DNA from 2 places in the Paenibacillus sp. FSL H7-689 genome. Region 2 is predicted to be linked to the other one. Evidence: riboswitches for the same ligand, from Rfam matches in the RefSeq annotation. Region 2 holds a riboswitch; the other holds the start of a gene.
The links. Region 2 has a riboswitch for FMN ahead of C170_RS20640 (DMT family transporter). Riboswitches for the same ligand answer to the same signal wherever they lie in the genome.
Positions count from the first base shown of each region.

Region 1: linked by a shared signal. The riboswitch ahead of ribD (bifunctional diaminohydroxyphosphoribosylaminopyrimidine deaminase/5-amino-6-(5-phosphoribosylamino)uracil reductase RibD) and the one ahead of C170_RS20640 (DMT family transporter) in region 2 are both predicted to bind FMN.

Region 1 is NZ_ASPU01000011.1:177,164-184,871, reverse strand. It holds gene lysA (diaminopimelate decarboxylase) at 1-868, shown strand, start outside; gene C170_RS07340 (peptidylprolyl isomerase) at 1,075-1,506, shown strand; gene C170_RS07335 (hypothetical protein) at 1,618-2,925, shown strand; FMN riboswitch at 3,094-3,262, shown strand; gene ribD (bifunctional diaminohydroxyphosphoribosylaminopyrimidine deaminase/5-amino-6-(5-phosphoribosylamino)uracil reductase RibD) at 3,587-4,690, shown strand; gene ribE (riboflavin synthase) at 4,752-5,420, shown strand; gene C170_RS07320 (bifunctional 3,4-dihydroxy-2-butanone-4-phosphate synthase/GTP cyclohydrolase II) at 5,453-6,685, shown strand; gene ribH (6,7-dimethyl-8-ribityllumazine synthase) at 6,788-7,255, shown strand; gene C170_RS07310 (segregation and condensation protein A) at 7,360-7,708, shown strand, end outside.
Region 2 is NZ_ASPU01000028.1:216,830-224,537, forward strand. It holds gene C170_RS20615 (amino acid permease) at 1-580, shown strand, start outside; gene C170_RS20620 (YqcI/YcgG family protein) at 637-1,398, opposite strand; gene C170_RS20625 (LysE family translocator) at 1,481-2,107, opposite strand; gene C170_RS20630 (DUF1989 domain-containing protein) at 2,247-2,855, opposite strand; gene C170_RS20635 (amidase) at 2,990-4,486, opposite strand; gene C170_RS20640 (DMT family transporter) at 4,817-5,797, opposite strand; FMN riboswitch at 5,942-6,095, opposite strand; gene C170_RS20645 (DinB family protein) at 6,180-6,680, opposite strand; gene C170_RS20650 (CGNR zinc finger domain-containing protein) at 6,823-7,374, shown strand; gene C170_RS20655 (amidohydrolase family protein) at 7,486-7,708, shown strand, end outside.

The DNA.
Region 1 (7,708 bases), on a different contig from region 2:
TGTGACGCCTGGTGTTGAGGCACATACGCATGAATATATTTCCACAGGTCAGACGGATTCGAAATTTGGATTCGATATCGGTAATGGTACGGCATTTGAAGCGATTGACTTGGCTTCCAAGCAGTCTAATCTGGTATTGCTCGGTGTGCATTCCCACATCGGTTCCCAGATCTTCGAAGTTGAAGGCTTCCAGATGGCGGTTCAACGTGTTGCTGAATTTGCAGCAAGTGTATATGAGCGTCTTAATGTTGCTTTCAAAGTGGTTAACCTTGGTGGTGGATTCGGAATCCGTTATATCGATGGAGATACGCCACTTGAAGTTGCACAATACGTGAAGGCTATTACAGATGCCGTTAAAAATCATTTTGCTCAAATCGGCTATGCCGTACCTGAGATCTGGGTTGAGCCAGGCCGCAGCATCGTGGGTGAAGCGGGAACAACGCTGTATACCGTTGGAACAAGCAAAGACATTCCAGGCGTGCGTAAATACGTTGCCGTGGATGGTGGTATGACCGATAACCCACGTCCTGCTTTGTATGAATCCAAGTACGAAGCTGTGCTTGCTAACCGTGCGAATGAGGCTGCTCAGGAAACGGTATCCGTTGCGGGTAAATGCTGCGAGAGTGGCGATATGTTGATCTGGGATCTGGACCTGCCAAAAGTGGAAAGCGGCGACCTACTCGCTGTAGCTTGCACAGGCGCGTATAACTACTCCATGGCGAGCAACTACAACCGGATTCGTCGTCCGGCCGTTGTATTTGTCAAAGACGGTCAAGGAGATGTCGTGGTACGCCGTGAGACGTATCAAGATATCATCCAGAATGACCTGGTACCAGCGCGCATTGGCAAACAGCCAGTAACTCGATAGTTCGTTTACAGTTGAAGCAGATGAAAAGGGAACTTCCTTTTTCGTCTGCTTTTTGCGTATTTAAGCTGATTCATGAAAAAAGTTGCCGTTTTTTTTGCGATCCAGACATTTTCGGTGTACACTAAGAAAAGTGCTGTAATGCTTGGCCCAGGGTCATGCGTTCTGGCACCATTAACGATGGTCAATACGAAAGGAGTCATTTACATATGGCGAAACAAGCGAAAATTAAATTGGCAAACGGCGGAGAAGTTCTGATCGATCTGTTCGATCAAGAAGCTCCAAACACAGTAGCAAACTTTGAGAAACTGGCTAATTCCGGTTTCTACAATGGTCTTACATTCCACCGCGTTATCCCGGGCTTTGTAGCTCAAGGCGGATGCCCTAACGGTAGCGGTGCAGGTGGCCCAGGTTACACAATCAACTGTGAAATTAACCCGAACAAACATGAGCGCGGAACACTTGCTATGGCACATGCTGGCCGTAACACAGGTGGAAGCCAGTTCTATATCTGCTACCAACCGCAACCACATTTGGATGGACAACATACTGTATTTGGTAAAGTAACTAAAGGTATGGAGTTCGTGGACGCTTTAGAAGGTAAAGACAAAATGGAAACTGTTGAAGTTGTAGAAGCTTAATACCTTCACCTTAACTGGATCCAAACATGAAGTGCTTCTCTTATAGAAGCACTTTTTTTATTTTTACATACTTCAAATCGATAATTAGAAAGGATGAATAAAACCTTGGATATGGTTACTCAGCTAAGCTTGTTAAAACAAATTTATAGTGAGCGCACGTTGTGGGATGAAGAATTGCAGGCATCGCGCCATGTCGTTCCGGATAGTCTATCCGTAAAGGATCGAGAAGCGCTTGAGACAGCCGGGCATGAACCGAATCGCTTTGTATGTCCGCAACATGATGAAACGATTACTGAGCTGAAAAAAGTTGCGAATCAATGGACGATCAATGATGCAGCGCAGGCCTTTGTATCCTCTTTGTGGTCAGCACCCATGATCTGGCGCTCGTTGCTTACGGGCAAGCTTATTGCGAGCAGTATGCCAAGTCATGAACATACGCCATATCCATCTTCGAACACTTGTAAGATCTGCGGATTAAGTGTAGATCAAGCAACCGACACAACGCTGCAATGGTATTGGCGGATGACCAATGGAACCCCGTTGGACGGTGATCCTTTTGGATGCGTGTTGGCACTTCGAGAGCTGGCTACCGCACAGGAGCTTCCAATACCCAATGAGTACGACCGCTGGACATTCCGTGCGGTGTTAACGGTGCTGCGCGAATTACCTCCCAAAACACGTTACAGCAAGGCAGCAGTAGCGCTCAAGAAGGAACGTCTTTTGCCTACACAGAAGGAATATGCTTACCGTGATTTGCTTGAGACGTTAGCTCTGATTGGCATATTGGATACGCCGGAACATCCCGGAATGATCACGGAATTCACCTCTTATATGCAGCGTGACGCACGCCCCAATGTGCGGGTGGAAGTGCAGGCCCCTCTGGCGTGGTGGGACTCATCTGTCGGAATTAATGAGAACAACCTGAACAAGATATTTCATGATTTTGATCTGAATAATATATCTCTTGCGGATAAGCCTGATGAGAGTCCAGCTCTAAAGGACACGATCTTAGGGGCATTGGAGAAGAAGAGAAGTGTTCGTGGAAAAGTACCAAAGGCATCTCCTGATGCAGGTACCGGGGAGGTACAGTCTGGCGATGTGTATGCTGTTCGGGTCCGAGAAGGTGTATGGGTGACTGTATATTGTCATGAAGTCAGAGACAAGCGCGTCATCGTTGAATATCTGGATGGTGTCTTTCCAGAGATGCCGGGTAAAGCAGATTTGCATGGGACGTTTCGACCGAGAGCGAATGGACGCTGGAAATGCTCGGCTATTGCGATCGATTCCACAAGTTGGGTCAGAAGGGTGGCAAGAGAGTTCCCGCTTCCGACTTCGCCCCTGCAAGAACCTGATCGCACTCCATTCCATAATGCCAAAGAATTAAAGCATATGGCGAGCTGGTGTTTTCCTGATATGTAGAATGATACGATGGATGTGAAATGTGCCTCCAAGCAAAAACCGTGCCTCCTTGAGAGGAAGCGGTTTTTTGTTGTTTCTTAGCTTATTAAAAGTTAGTATGTGACAAAAAGGAACAAAAAACAATTGATTTTTTGGCATTAAAGTGCTAACATCCAAGTAATAACGAAAGCAATCCTTCAGGGCAGGGTGCAATTCCCTACCGGCGGTGATGCAGGAAGTGTAAGGACCTATGTGTCCAGCACTTGATGCAAAGTCCGTGACCTGTCTGCCATTGGCAGATGGCTGATCTGGTGTAATTCCAGAACCGACAGTATAGTCTGGATGGGAGAAGGAGAGGTGCAGACCTAACAGGTTTGCATTCAGCAGGAGTATTGCTGCACAGTCACGATTTTATGATGTCTTGCACTGTGCAGGGAAGATCCGGTTACGCCGGACAGTTCCATACATATGCCGCACTATAAAAGCTCTTTACCTGTAATTGATGTTCATTAAGGTATGTGTCTATTTTCACTTGCCCGAAATGAAGTTTTGGGCAAAGTGTTGGCGTGCTGTATCCATTTCACTCCTGCTGTTGACATTTGTCTCTCATCATCCCCATCGAACTGATTGTTCGACGGGGATTTTTTAATAAACAAGACTTTAAACCGCGGGGTGAACGGATTTGGAAATGATCAATGATGAATTTTATATGGCACTGGCATTGGATATGGCGGAACGAGCACAGGGACAGACGGGGATTAATCCGGTCGTTGGGTGTGTAGTTGTGAAAGAGGGTCGTATTGTAGGCCTGGGAAGCCATCTGAAACGTGGAACCGGTCATGCAGAGGTGCATGCACTTAACATGGCAGGCAGTGATGCAGAAGGAAGTACGGTATACGTTACACTTGAGCCTTGTAGTCATTATGGCAAGACGCCACCTTGTAGTGAACGCCTGATTCATGAAAAGGTGAAACGTGTTGTGGTATGTTGTGAAGATCCAAATCCGCAAGTATCCGGCAGGGGCATAAGCATGCTTCGTCAACAAGGCATTGAAGTTGAAGTTGGCGTACTGCGTGAGCGAGGAAGACGCATGAATGAAAAATTCATTAAGTTTATTACAACGGGTCTACCTTTTGTGACGTTGAAGACAGCTACAACTTTGGATGGGAAAATTGCTACTCGCAGCGGAGACAGCAAGTGGATCTCCAACGAGCCTGCTCGTGAGATTGTGCATGCCCTTCGTCATCGTCACCAGGGAATTATGGTTGGCGTCGACACGGTAATCGCCGATAATCCCGAACTTACAACCCGTTTGCAAGTCGAAGGCATTAGTCCAGTGCGCATTGTAGTGGATTCCAAGTTACGTCTCCCCGTAGGTGCCAAAATGGTTAAGGATGGTCTTGCTCCAACATGGGTGCTGACAACAGACGAAGCCAGTCCTGAAGCTGCTGAACGTTTGGAAGCCTACGGCGTCGAAATTATACGCTGTGGTCCTGGACCACGTGTGGATCTGTTAAACGGACTTAGCAAGTTGGGTGAGCGTGACATTGGTTCAATTTTGCTTGAAGGTGGAGGTACCTTGAATGGAGCTATGCTGGAGGCACGGTTGGTTGATCGACTGCTCATGTTTATCGCTCCGAAGATTGTAGGCGGTTATGATACACCTGGAAGCTTCCGCTTCGAGGGTGTGGAACGTATGAATCAGGCGATTCAATTGAATCAGTTGGAGATTGAACAAGTTGGAGATAATATCAGCATTGGCGGTATTCCGGTGTGGCCTGAATAAATAAATGGATTTGAAAGTAGAAAGTTAGGTTCTTTATAACTTGAAAAAGGGAGGCGGCAGCATGTTTACCGGTTTGGTGGAAGAAGTCGGTCAGATCCGGCGTATTGGTCGGAAAGGCGAAGCGATGGTCCTGAATATCGGAGCTTCCGCCATCATGGACGATCTGAAGATTGGTGATAGTGTAGCAGTGAACGGCGTGTGCTTAACTGCGACAACGCTCGAAGGTGGAGGTTTTACCGCCGATGTAATGCCTGAAACCTATCGCCATACCAATCTCAGTCAGCTGCAATCTGGCAGTAAAGTTAATCTGGAGCGGGCCATGCAATCAGGCGGTCGTTTTGGCGGACATATCGTTCAGGGTCATGTCGATGGTACTGGAGTGATTGGCAGTATAACACGTGATCAGAATGCAATTGTGTTTGAGATCAAGCCTGATGATCACCAGTTGTTCAAATATCTGATCCCCAAAGGATCGGTTACACTGGATGGCATTAGCTTGACCGTTGTCCATACATCGGATACCGCATTCACGGTTTCCATTATCCCGCATACCATTGGTGAAACTGTACTAAATGTGAAAAAGACAGGGGATACCATTAATATCGAATGCGATATTTTGGGCAAATATGTGGATCATCTGCTCCAGTATGGGAGAGGACATCGGGAGACGGGTGCTGGCAAGCCGCGCAGTATCAGTGAAGATTTTCTCTCCAATCACGGATTTGCATAAATAGAGAACAGAAATTAACTGGAGGTGGACCAATGTCAGAACAATCCATTCTGGACACAATAGAAGAAGCCATATATGATCTCATGCGTGGTAAACCCGTCATTGTTGTGGATGATGAAGATCGGGAGAATGAAGGCGATTTTATCGCTTTGGCCGAAAAGGCGACGCCTGAAGTCATTAATTTCATGATTACTGAAGGTAGAGGTCTGGTCTGTGTTCCGATTACACAACAACGTGCGGACGAACTTAACCTGAAACCGATGGTTCAACAAAATACGGATTTCCATGGAACAGCCTTCACCGTCTCTGTGGATCACAAAGATACAACAACAGGTATCTCGGCACATGAACGCTCTATTACCGTGAAAGGTCTAATCGATCCTCAGGCAAAAGCCGGGGACTTCCGTAAGCCTGGTCACATGTTCCCGCTGATTGCAAAAGACGGCGGTGTACTTCGTCGTGCCGGACATACGGAAGCGGCTGTAGATCTCGCTATCATGTGTGGTTCCTACCCTGCTGGTGTTATCTGTGAAGTGATTAAGGAAGATGGCACGATGGCCAGACTTCCGGATCTGCAGGAGATTGCCCGCAAACATGATCTGAAGCTGATCAGTATTCAGGACATGATTCGTTACCGTAACGAAAAAGAGCAGCTGGTTCAACGTGAAGTAGCTGTGCGTATGCCAACGGACTTTGGTGAGTTTCAAGCGGTGGCTTATACAAATGCTGTGGACAATAAGGAACATGTGGCTCTGGTCAAAGGAGAAATTGATGGTTCGAAACCTGTGCTTGTACGTGTGCACTCTGAATGTTTGACAGGTGATGTATTCCATTCGCATCGTTGTGACTGTGGTCCGCAGTTTGATGCGGCACTCAAACAGATTCACGAGGAAGGCAATGGTGTACTGCTTTATATGAGACAGGAAGGTCGGGGTATTGGCCTGATCAATAAACTCAAAGCCTACAAGCTGCAAGAGGAAGGTATGGATACTGTTGATGCAAACCTGAGTTTGGGTTTTGCTGCCGACTTGCGTGATTACGGAATTGGTGCCCAAATTCTGAAAGACCTTGGGGTTCGTCAGATCAGACTGCTAACTAACAACCCTCGTAAAATTAAAGGTCTTGAAGGATATGGACTTGAAGTCGTAGAGCGTGTCGCGATCCAGATGGAGGAGAACGAGGACAATACGGTTTATCTTCATACCAAGCAAGCCAAGCTGGGGCATATGCTCAAGTTTGATGATATCGAGCAAAACGAACAGTAAATATATTTTAGATGAACAATGTTCACCATGTAATTTATGGAAGAGATTACTTAGGGATTTCCGTTACTTACATTACATTATACCGTTAGGGAGATGACTTGAATGCCACAATTTTTTGAAGGACATTTAGTTTCAGAAGGATCACGATATGGAGTTGTCGTTGGACGTTTCAACGAATTCATTACCAGTAAATTGCTTAGCGCAGCTCTCGATGCATTCAAACGTCACGGCGTGCAGGATGATGAAGTGGATGTAGCCTGGGTTCCAGGTGCGTTCGAAATCCCTTTGATTGCGCAGAAAATGGCGGAGAGCGGCAAGTATGATGCGGTGATTACCTTGGGAACTGTCATTCGTGGATCCACTACGCATTACGATTATGTGTGCAACGAGATGGCTAAAGGGGTAGCAGCAATCAACCTGAAAACTGGCGTGCCTACGATCTTTGGACTGGTTACAACAGAAAATATTGAACAAGCGATTGAACGTGCCGGAACCAAAGCGGGTAACAAAGGTTGGGATGCAGCTACGGCGGCAATTGAGATGGCAAACTTGACGAAACAGCTAAAATAGTGCTTATTTAATAGTAGTGCCCTGCTTTGCGCAGACGAACACGGGAAACCGGATTCGGACGGCTTAGCAGGGTTTTGGATTTTTCTGGCGGGAGGATTCGTCTAGTGACGGTAGTTACATACAAACTGGAGACTTTTGAAGGGCCTTTGGATCTGCTGCTTCATCTGATTGATAAGGCTGAAATTCATATCCAGGATATTCCCATCAGCGATATTACCGATCAATACATGGCGTATCTGCATTCGATGCAGGAACTGGAACTGGATATTACGAGTGAATTTCTGGTCATGGCAGCAACATTGCTGTCGATCAAGAGCAAACTTTTACTGCCCAAACCACCGGTCATTGAGGACTTAGAGGATTATGATTATATGGAAGAAGAAGATTATGATCCACGTGCAGAGCTGATTGCGCGTCTGATAGAATATCGCAAGTACAAGGGAATTGCGCGTC
Region 2 (7,708 bases):
TTCAGTTCAGTTAACTCCAGATGAAAGTCCGCTTGTCAAAGCCATGGCAACCATTGGATTCACTGTTGTGGTCCACATTCTCAACGGAATTCTGATTATAGCCGGATTCTCGACGATGGTGGCTTCGTTATATGCCATTACGTCCATGTTGGTGAAACTCGCAGAAGATGGAGATGCACCAAAACTGTTCACGAAGACCTGGGGAAAAAAGGACATGCCACTTCAGGCATTGTGTTGCACAGCGGCTGGATTAGTCCTGTCTACGTTGATGGCATTATGGATGCCCAAGAGTTTGTTTGAATATGTGACGACAGCAGGTAGTCTGGTATTAATGTATACATGGCTGCTCATCTGCATCACGTACATTAAAAAAATGAAGCCCGTGAAGTGGAATCGCATCAAAGTGTGGATTGCCATAGTATTAATTGTGGCTGCTGTGGCTGGGACAGCGATGGAAAAAGCCAGCAGAACGGGTCTGCTGGCAAGTGTGGGACTTTTGGTGTTCCTTGGGATCATCACGTATGTTGTTCATAAGGTACGTGGCTCGAAACCACCGCAGTCAGCACCATCCAAACCATAAGTACCTTTCAGCAACTTTCGTGGAGGTCGCACAACGGATTAATGAGTGCTTTAAGATTATTTCGTCAACTTGCCTAGGGCTTGCTTCATCCGCATGAATGGACATTTGGAAGGTGTCTGCTCATCATCAGGCAGGAAATACTGTTTCCATTCCAGATTATCCTGCTGACCATACCACATCAGCGAAGGGTGAGCAGGTACAGCATCATATGCAGCGAGACGTTTGCGAATTAAGGTTTTCATTTTACGGCCAAGAGGGGTGTTGTCATTAATGGATTCGAATACCCACCGTGGTTGAAAAGCAAACATGAGATAAGGAAAATGCCGGCTGGCTCGGAGTTCATGTGCAGGAGTTGCACAAAAACAAAAGTAAGGCTCTCCGCCAAAGCAAAACTCCCATGATGAATCATGAGGATCGGTTGAAATATGTTCCGGCCACGGCTCGGTATCGTGTGAACTTACCCGATTAAGCATTTGCCAGAATAACGTCTGATATTGTTCTACCGTTGTATGATCTTTCAGATCACTTGGTGTCTCACAGATCACGACCATCGAAGCGTAATGACCGGTGTCTCTGGAGACAGGACCATATTGTCTAAGCAGATCGGCCATATCTTCGGCAGCATGTTCAGATCGGGGGTCACACGTAAATCCGTACCTCAAATGTCCTGACAGAAATCCCATTCGTCCAGGTACACATGGATACGTATTATCTTCGTCGGCGATCATTTTACCAAATTGCGAATAAGCGTCCTGCTGCCAAGATGGAAGACGCTCAAACAAGGTGTTTATTTCGTCGGCACTATACAGCTCCGCCATTGATTCCCAACTCCATTCCACATGATACCGTTACAGTATTAATGTGGGGGAAGTTGGGTGACTGTCCAGCCTGATTTTGTTGTCAGAAAAATATGGAACGTACAGCTTCGTACCCAAAATACAAACCAAATCCGATCAGGCAGATTCCCGAAATGATAGAGATCCAGCGCAATACATTCTCACTGCTATGTTTGTGGAATCGACTGGCCATGCCAGCCATAATGACATCCCACACCAGAATACCAATGAATATGCCTGAACTGTAGAGCAGCAAATGAGCGGTATCCGTATGTTTCACAGTTGTCGCGAGAATAGAGCCATAGATCCCAAGCCAAAATAAAATATTCAGTGGATTGGACAGGGCCATCAAAAATCCGGATATAAATGATTTTCGAACAGTTGCTTCCGCAGTAGATGTACCCTGAATGCCTTGCTTTAGCTTCGAGAGCGTTTCCACTCCCGTGTAAATCAGAATAAAACTGCCAAATGACCAGAGAAAAGAGCGCATGAACGGCGTGTCCAGAAAATGGGCAACTCCAAAATAAATCAGCAGCATATACACCAAATCTGCAAACATAGCTCCGAGTCCTAGAATCCAGGCATGCATGAATCCGTGGCGGGCTCCACGGTCGAGTTGGGCGGCGTTAATCGGACCGATTGGAGCGGACAATGATATTCCCAAGATAATATAACTGAACAGTACAGACATAAACACGTTCACTCCTTAACGGGTTCGATGAATTGTACCAGTTGTCACAGAAAATGGGTACAAGTCATCGTATTCCCGCAAGGAGTGAATTAGAACAAACTACTTTTATCTCATACTGTGTCAAGGCCTTTTCATTCTGTTAAAGTTCCACATCCAATTGAATAGGGGTGCAGTTATATCCGTTGCATGAGCTTTCTTCACAAGGACAGGCGGAGAGCCCAATTGTGAGATCCATTAATGCCTCCATCTCGACATAATCACCTGCACGAGAGTCGGGAGCTACAACATCAATCTTGCCTTCACTGTCTACAACGGACTTCATAAACAGGTTAAACGGATAGTGTTGGTCTGGTGGTAGAATCCCAAAGGGTTCCAGTGCCGTGTTCAGATTGTGATAACAACTGGCATGATCCTTTTTGTCGTATAACACCTCATACATCTCTGGGCGACAAGCGGAGTTGAAGAAATCATGTACCCCAACGGTGTCACGGACAATCTTGAGTAAAGGTTGATACTGATTGGAATACACAAACTGTCCCGGTTTAATTCGATAAGTACGCAATACGTCCATTGTCACGCCGGGGTCCAAGCGATGGTTAGCATCTGTAGCATCATATGCCACAAAATCAATGACTTGCTGTCCCTCCAGATCCGTTATGCGTAGTAAAGAACCCTTGTTTACTTTCAAGGCATATCCCGTTTTGGCTGGGATACGATAAGACTGTTTATGGCGCTGATTTGTATTCATCTGTTACATTCCTCCGCTACTGTTTGCTTTCAGTATGCGGAACAGATGATGCTTTCATGCACTTTTATGGCGATGCACTCTGTACTCAGGCAGGAACATCCAATGGTAAATTTAACACACCACATAATACGTCTTTATGCTGGAAATAGTGGATTACCTCTCATCCCGATCCAGAGGTCTGATTGTTCAAGCTGTCCAGCCAGGTGTAATAACCAATCTTCGCGTCCCTTGGTTGCCATCACTTGAACGCCCATTGGCAACCCTTCAGGTGTCATATGCAGAGGTACACTTATCGCAGGCTGACCTGTCAGATTTGCAAGCTGGGTGAACGGTGTATACGTAAGACTTGGCTCAAACATTTCATAAATGAGTTGCTGCTGCTGGGTCTTGTCCAATTCACTAATTCGCATCAGATTACGGATCTGTTCGTCATGAGGTGTTAATTCACCAATCTTAGGCGCAGGAAAAGCATTAACAGGTGTGACGTAGAAGTCATAACGCTCGAACAAAGTGGACATCTGGGCTGCAGCTACATCCCATTCAGCTAAGCTATGTACAAATTCCGCAGCGGACACCTTTTTGCCTGCTTCAGCCAGAACCCAAGATTCAATCTCCATATCATCGGAGGTCAGAGCCCGGCCCATGGAGCGTTCCATAGAAGAGATCATCGCAGCCATCTCACCACTGTTCATCATGTAATAGTTCTCCATCAACCGAACTCCATTGACTGGACTCAGTTTTTCCTCAACATGATGACCTTGATCTTCCAACCAGCGAACGAGCTTGTATACAGACTCTTTGGCTTCTGCGCTGACAGGTGTTCCCACGGGTGAATCCGTTGTGTATGCAATTTTCAGTTTGCGTTGATGTGGATAGCTCATATCAGCCAAGTAACTGCCTGGAAAGAGTGGAGCATGGAACGCAGCTTCGGGCTGAATGACTTGTAACGTATCAAGCAATGCAGCACTGTCCCGAACCGAGCGAGAGAGGGCAAAATCAATCGATGCGCCTTGCCATTGACGACCAACTCCCGGTCCTACAGGTGTGCGCCCGCGGGTTGGCTTTAACCCAAACAATCCGCTAAAGGAAGCCGGGATACGAATCGAACCTCCTCCGTCACTGGCTCCGGCAAGAGGAACAATACCCGAAGCTACAGCAGCAGCGGCACCACCACTTGAACCACCCGGGGAGTGATTGATATTCCATGGATTGCGAGTGGGACCATGAAGACGGGGCTCGGTAATATTTTTCAAACCAAATTCAGGCGTATTGGTATGTCCTATGAAGATAAAGCCTGCATCACGGAGTCGAGTGACAAAATTGGAATTGCGTAATGACCGATGCTCGCTGAACAAACGTGAGCCTGAAGTCAGAAATTCACCTTCCAAGGATTGCGAGATATCTTTCAGGAGCAGGGGAACACCGGCAAAAGGTTGTTCTCCAGGTCGAACCAAACCGGCTTCCTCCCGTGCACGAGATTCATATGTACGAATAACCGCATTAAGTTGCGGATTCACTTCTTCAAGGCGTGCAAACGCCGCTTCAAGCATTTCAACCGGGGATACTTCCCGGGATCGGATCAGTTCAGCCAAACCTACGGCGTCGTAGGAGGTATATGAGAATGAAGACATTATGATCGTTCCTCTCTGAATATAATTCATCTGTTTATTCCATATGTCATCGTACCACCGGATTAGACAAAAGACAAAAGATAGAAGAGAAGTAGTGCGATGATATGCATACTCGTTATGAGGTTGGAGGAAAAAGAGGGGGATTTGCATATGCGATATAGAAATAAAGCACAGGGTTAATAGCTCATTTTGCTAATTGAGAAAATGATCGAGTAATAATCGAGTAATGGCAATAAAATAAAACCACTGCTCATCTAATTTGATGTGCAATGGTTTTATTTTACATTTATATTAACTATTTGTTTATATGTGAACCTCAGATATATCCACTTACTCTGTACGCAGCTTCGGTGCAGCATCGGCCCCAGTTGATGATCTTTCCTGCTGTCTGGAAATGGCGAAGAGGGCCACCCAGATCAGGATAAAACCAAGAAGCTGCTCCCATGTAATCAGTGTACGGAAAGCAATCCAGTTCACCAACACACCAGCCATCGGGAAGCTAAGTTCTGCGAGTGTTGCAACAGAGGCTTTGGTTGACGACAGACCTTTGTAATACAACAGAAGACTGAGCAAACCTGGTAACAATGCCTGACCGAGAATGTTGAGGATGACAGCAGTCTGTTCACCCGTTCCGGACGGGAACGTCCATGCCGCACCTTCGTTCCACGTCATAAAGATCAGGAGCGGGAGAGCAACGACAAAGCGCAGGGAGGTGACGGTTTCGTAACGCGCCTGACCCAGCATCAATCGTCCCATAACGGTTGAACCTCCCCATAGGGCAGCAGCCCCAAGGGATAACAAGCTTCCAGCATGAATCCAGTTGTCCCAGTTACCTAATGGCAATGTGAATCCAAATGTAAGCAGGTACGTTCCTGCTAATGCAATGAAGAACAATCCACCGAAGCGGCGAGGCAACGTTTCTTTTAATAACAGTTTAGCCAGCACGATAGCGAAGAGTGGTTGCATTTTTTGCAATAACAGCACCGTATTCGGATCGTTATGTGTAAGCGCCATGGTGAACAATACCGTTGCGAGTGCTGATCCTCCCCATGAGATAAAAATCACGGCAATCCAGTGGCGAGCGCGCAGGTTTTTCAGATCAGCCCGAAATTTCCACAGTACGGGAATGGCAATAAGACTGACGATGATATGTTCCACCAGTACAATCTGCGTGGATGTCATCGTATTTAGCAAAATAATGCGGAAGAGGGGGTCGACACCCCATAAGGCGGCGCCGAGAACTACAAGCCAGAATCCGGTATTACTTCGTTCCTTGCGGTAAACAGGTGATGCTGCTGATGTCTTTTCCATATTCAGGACTCCTTCGTCAGAACACGGAATCTTCAGTTGGCAAAATCGACAAAAGCCCCCGTTTTGGTATATACCAAATAAACGGGGGCTCATCCAAGGACATGCGTCAGGAAAGAGGCCTTCCCGTGAACGGCATGTCAATGTGTTGATCTTCTCTCATCCGGACTGTACCGTCGGCCTTGGATTCACACCAAGTCAGTCGCTAGATGTCCTTCGTTAAGAACAAATAGCGAGTCGCGGGCTGGTTCCGAAGAACATCACCGCCGGTTGGGAATTGCACCCTACCCCGAAGATCCTATTCAATTATATAGTGTGTTGAACAAGCTGTAACATTAATAAGTTCATCTTATTCCTGTAAGCGCTAGCAGTTCAAGCATTTTTTTTAGAAAACGATTTTCCAGCTTCCTTGCTGTCTGCGAAGGAGCACGATCTGACCTGCGTGATACGCATCATGGAGTACCCAGCGAGCTAGTTCGTGTGCCCATTTCTCTTCGGAATCCATATATGCGGCTTCAAGATCTGACTCTTGTAGTGCAGCCAATTGATCTCGCAACTGCTGGGCTAATCGAGTTGTACCCTGCATCAGTGTATTCCAACTAGCTGCGTCCGTTGCATCTCCAGGATTCCCAAATGTGTATTCATTGGAGTCTACAGCAGGAAGGGTAGGCTCCTTACCTTGCATGCGACATAATAAGCGATGGTTGTAATAATACATATGGTTAACCAACTGCCAGATGCTTAATCCTCCTGAGGGTGGAATCCAGGCTGCTTGTTCTGCTGTAAGACCCTCCAAGGATTTCGACAAAGGTACAATCCAATTACATTGATCCCAAGTATCATCCTTTTGAATAAGTAACACATCTAGTGCTGTTGTTTTTGTCATTGCCTTTTCCTCCTTGCGTATAATTGTGATAGGTGATGTAACTAGCTAAAACTGATTAATAAGGTTACACTCAATATAACACATCAAAGACGAGTTGTAACCTTCTTTGTTTACTTAGATGGTTACATAAACGGAGGTATATATGGACAGATTATGGACCGATTTTGTAAACAGCGATTATCACGATTGGCGTGGGGGAGATCGATCGGAGGACAGACTTGGGAAGGCGAACTGGCAGCAAGATTTTCTGGAACGATGGCAACTTAACGCTTCTGTCCCTGCATCTCCAGAAGAGGAGTTGTCGATGAGAAATTTCAGGAATGAATTGATAGCTCTTGGAGCCCGCTTATCTTCTGGAGCATCATTAACGGATATAGAAAAACAATGGTTGAACGGCGTTATGGAAGCAGGGCATGTGAGAAGAACATTGACTACAATTGATCAGGAACTGAAACTCCAACTGGTAGCTGTAGAAGCACATTGGAGTCAGGTTATGGCTGAGGTAGCTGCTGACTTTGCTTTGACTTTGGTAGAGGGAGAAGGCGGCAGGATCCGGATCTGTGATAATTCGGATTGTCGCTGGATGTTCTATGATGATACCCGAAGCAGAACACAGAAGTACTGTGATGATAAGATGTGTGGCAATCTGATGAAGGTCAGAAGATTTCGGGCGAAACGTAAATCCCAAAATTGATAAATACTAACAATAACTATATAATGTATATATACTAGCGAAAAAATAGTCAGAAGCAGTACGGATTCGTAAGCAGGATGTGATCGTCTTTCAAACCAAAATAGATGGGGGATGTTTCTTGTGCGGACAAGTTATCTGTTGAAAAATGGCTGTGTGTTGTCGATGGATGCTAAAATTGGACAGTATAAGAGGGCGGACGTTTTGATTCAGGATTCACTGATCATGGCTATTCAGCCCGACCTGGATATTCCGGATGCGGAGATCATTGATGCTTCATCGATGATTATTATGCCTGGGCTGGTGGACACACATCGGCATATGTGGGAATCACTTG